DNA from 2 places in the Alishewanella sp. HH-ZS genome. Region 2 is predicted to be linked to the other one. Evidence: predicted binding sites of a transcription regulator. Region 2 holds the regulator's gene; the other holds the start of a gene.
The links. Region 2 encodes sigma-54, which starts transcription at its own class of promoters, with help from an activator protein. Its sites were predicted from a motif close to GTTGGCACGNNNNTNGNNT; they were not measured.
Positions count from the first base shown of each region.

Region 1: A9165_RS15105 (THxN family PEP-CTERM protein) is a predicted target of sigma-54. The motif match lies at 966-984, and genes of this name have one in related genera.

Region 1 is NZ_LZEJ01000053.1:1,132-3,316, reverse strand. Features, by position in the region: gene A9165_RS15110 (valine--tRNA ligase) at 1-2, shown strand, start outside; gene A9165_RS15105 (THxN family PEP-CTERM protein) at 101-895, opposite strand; gene A9165_RS15100 (Na+/H+ antiporter NhaC family protein) at 1,289-2,185, shown strand, end outside.
Region 2 is NZ_LZEJ01000014.1:41,833-44,017, forward strand. Features, by position in the region: gene ptsN (PTS IIA-like nitrogen regulatory protein PtsN) at 1-133, opposite strand, end outside; gene hpf (ribosome hibernation promoting factor) at 136-423, opposite strand; gene A9165_RS07500 (RNA polymerase factor sigma-54) at 449-1,966, opposite strand; gene lptB (LPS export ABC transporter ATP-binding protein) at 2,082-2,185, opposite strand, start outside.

The sequences.
Region 1 (2,185 bases), on a different contig from region 2:
AGTCGTCGGTAATTTCTATCCCGACAGCCCCCTTTCCGGGGGTAACCTGACCATAAAAAAATGCCGGACTATGCCGGCATTTTTTATTTAACTATTAATACTATGCCACTAACTGCTTGCGACGACGTACACCTACCAGCGCTATCAGGCCTAAGCCCATCAGCGCCAGCACACCAGGTGCAGCAACAATAGTCACAGGTTCAGTGGTGATCAGGAACGCAAATTGGGCAGCGGTAAATTGGTTTTCTTGTGTTTTAAAACCTAAACAAGGACCAACAATACCTGCTTGCGCACAGGTTGCGGCGTCCATTGGATTCAAAGAACCACTGGTCTCAATGATACTGATAAAGTAGGTAAAACCGTTATAGTCAAAAGACGCATTCAACGCATCAGTTGAGATAACAAAAATATCGTCACAAACCGATAACGATGGGAATGGACACGGATTTTGATTCGGTGTTTCAATAAAATTGATACTGAAATTAGCAACCAGTAAATCCAGTGTATCACCAACCGGGTTCAGCGGGGTTAACAGCAAGGTTGACTGGAGCACAGCATTAGTTAAGGTGGCATGGCTGCCGCTCAGCGTATTGTTGTAATGCGTCACAATATTGGTAAGAGCAGCAGGACCGTTGGTGTTAACGATACCATCAGCAGGTGACTCGGTAATACCAAGGCCACTACGGGTGCCACCAAGTACCGCATGGTTACCACCTGATGACCCCCAGGTCAACAATGAAGGTGATGTCGTCTGAGTACCTGTTCCCGCACCGAATGTCCAGTCTACCCACTGCAACGTAACTGTATAATCCCACTGTGTAACCATGGCCGCCTGGGTGAAGGGCGCAAGTAACAACGCAACCCCTGCGATGGCACCTTTCAAAATTTTCTTCATTTTCTCGCTCCTGCAAAATGTTTTATCAGCTCGCTTAATGCTCGTCTGACGGTGAACTACAAAGAAGATTTAGCATAGAGCGTGCCATAAAATAACTCCTTGACTTGGCTTGAGTTAATTCAAACGCAAGTATTAGCCTGTAAAAATAGCTGACAGCTGCTACCCTATATCAGACACAAAGATTCCAATTGTGCAAAATCGTTTTTTTGCTATGATGCACGCGTTTGTCTGCATAAAGATCAGACAAACCTGCGCTGGATACTTATGCAGCTAAACCGGTGGTTTAGCCAGAGCTCCGCGCAGTGTTCCGCTCCGTTGAGTTGTCCAATCTGCTGCAACGGTTCAGTTAACTTTGCCGGCCTGTCCCGGCTTTTATTATGAGAATAAAAAACCATGTCAGCAGATGCATCTTTAGAGAGTCTGGCCGAACCTATTGCTGCGGCGGCCGAAGCGGCCGCCGTTGAACCCTCTGCAATTAGCCTGATCCCTGCCTTAGTCGTACTGGCGTTCGCCGTTTGGTTAAAGCGCCCTATTCTGGCGTTGGTATTAGGCGCTGCTTCCGGTTTGTTACTTCTGGGTTCACCAAAGGAAGCGTTGTTTAACTTGGGTGAAACCTCCGTGCGCGTGATGCAGGACGAAACCATTGGCTGGTTAATCCTGGTCTGCGGTGGCTTTGGCGCCTTAATTGCGCTGCTGGTCCATACCGGTGGTGCGTTCGCATTTGGTCGAATGGCGCAGCAGTATGCCAGTGGCCGCAAACCTTCGCTGTTCATGACCTACTTTCTGGGTCTGATTATTTTTATCGATGATTACTTAAATGCCTTAACCGTCGGCGAAACCATGAAACGGATCACCGACAAATACAAGGTATCGCGCGAAATGCTGGCCTATGTGGTTGACTCAACCGCCGCACCAATGTGTGTGCTGGTGCCAATTTCAACCTGGGCCATTTTCTTCGGAGGTCTGCTGGTTGCTAACGGTATCGCGCCGGAAACCGACCCCAATGGCATAAAAACCTATATCTCAGCCATTCCTTACATGGTGTATGCCTGGTTGGCACTGATTATGGTGCCACTGGTTATCTTAGGTATAGTCCCGTTGTTCGGACCAATGAAAAAAGCCGAACTCGCTGCCCAACTATCCAATGGTAACATAGATGCCCCAGCTGAAACTGCGGCTTCACATACTCATACCAGTGATGATTTTGCAGTAGAAGCTTTTGAAGAAGAGTTTGATGCGTCAGATAAAAAAGGCGGCAAGCTGTATAACTTCCTGTTACCAATGCTGATG
Region 2 (2,185 bases):
TGCTGTACTCAGACATCTCTGGCAGCTGTTGATGAGCCAGCTCGGCAATATATTCGAGGATCCGTTTTTTGCTGTTAAAAAGAACTGCACTCTTGGTGCAGTTCTTCTCCAGCATAGCGCTTAAATTTATCATGGTTAGTGTCGCGACAACTTTTCTTTGTGTTTAATCACTTGCCGGTCCAGTTTATCAATTAACTGGTCAATTGCAGCATACATATTTTCATCCTCTGACACAGCAAAAACTTCACCGCCGTTCAAATGTACTTTGGCTTCAGCGATTTGCTTCAGTTTTTCCACGTTCAGAATAACATGCACGTTATTGATATTCTCGAAATGACGCTCCAGCTTGGAAAATTTACTGTCTACATATTCTCTCAGAGAGTCGGTAATTTCTACATGACGGCCAGTTAAGTTGATTTGCATAGACTCTTCCTTCTTGTTAAGACACTTACAGCAAGGTCTTTCGTTGATTAGATGGCGCAATAAACAGCGATTCACGGTACTTGGCGATGGTACGCCTTGCGACATTGATCCCCTGTTCGGATAAGATTTCTGCCATCTTACTGTCACTCAGTGGCTTAGCCGGGTTCTCTGCTGCCACCAATTTCTTAATAAAGGCACGGATGGCGGTAGATGAACATTCACCACCACTCTCTGTACTAACATGACTGGAGAAGAAGAATTTAAGTTCAAAAATTCCGCGCGGCGTATGCATATACTTTTGGGTAGTAACCCGGGAAATTGTTGACTCATGCATACTTACCATTTCTGCCACATCATTTAATACCATGGGTTTCATGGCCTCTTCGCCATGCTCAAAAAAGGCTTGTTGCTGTTGCACGATACAGTTGGCGACCTTTAGCAAGGTTTCGTTGCGGCTTTCCAGACTTTTCAAAAACCATTTCGCCTCCTGCAGATGTGAGCGGATAAACTGGCTGTCGGTACTGCTTCTGACCGTTCTGGACAGCGCAGCATACTGCTGGTTGATTTTCACTTTGGGCATGGCATCCGGATTCAGCTCCACCTGCCAACGACCTTTAACCTTGGTAACCACTACATCAGGAATCACATATTGCTGTTCCTGCCTGATCACATCGGCGCCGGGGCGCGGGTTCAGGCTGTGGATCAGGCGCATCACTTCTTTTAACTCATCTTCTTTGAGTTTAGTCACCCGCATCAAAGAACGAAAGTCCCGGTTAGCTAAAAAGTCGGTATATTCGCTGATTATTTGTTTTGCATCATTTAAATAGGGGGTGGCAGGATCAAACTGCCGTAGCTGGATCAGCAAGCACTCTTTCACTGAGCGGGCCGCCACACCGACAGGGTCAAACAATTGGATCCGTTTTAATACAGCCTCGACTTCATCGGCTTCGACATCCGGCAGCTGCAGTGAGGCTAAGATATCTTCCACATCTATGGTCAGTAAACCGGCTTCATCGACGGCTTCAATAATGACTTCGGCAATGGCGCGGTCTGTCTCAGAAAAAGGGGTAAGGTCCATTTGCCAACGCAAATAATCCTGCAAGGTTTCAGTGGTTTCGCCCTGATATACCAGATCCTCGTCTGGCAGGGCGCCATTGCTGACCGGGGCGGCACTGACTAAATCGTCCCAGTTATTGTCCAGTGGTAAGTCCTCCTGGATATTCTGCTCGGCCATTGCCTCGCTGGTATCGCGCTCACTAACGTCATTAAATTCCGGATAATCGTCATTACCAGCCTGGTAGTCTTCACTGTCAGACGTTGACCCGCTGCTTTCTTCACGGTTGATATTCGACAGGCTCAGGTCGGTCTCGGGCGTGCCCGGTTCGAAGTCGTCGTCGGGCTCAAGCAAGGGGTTGGCATCCAGCGCTTCCTGAATTTCCTGCTGCAGCTCAATGGTGGAAAGCTGCAATAAGCGGATCGCTTGCTGCAGCTGCGGCGTCATTGTTAGCTGTTGGCCAAGGCGAAGTTGTAAAGACGGCTTCATGTAAGTCTGATTCTCTCCTGAGTATATCCCCTCCATCCTGGAAGTGGCTGCGGTCTGTGCCGCCTGATTGCGCCTTCCGTGTCAGCGGGTGGAGGACTTGACGCTGATTGCCCTACTATAGCCTGAATTGCTCACCCAGGTATACATCGCGGACCTGTTGATTCGCTAACACATCCTGCGGCGAGCCGGCGGCAATTAATTCACCATGACTGACAATAT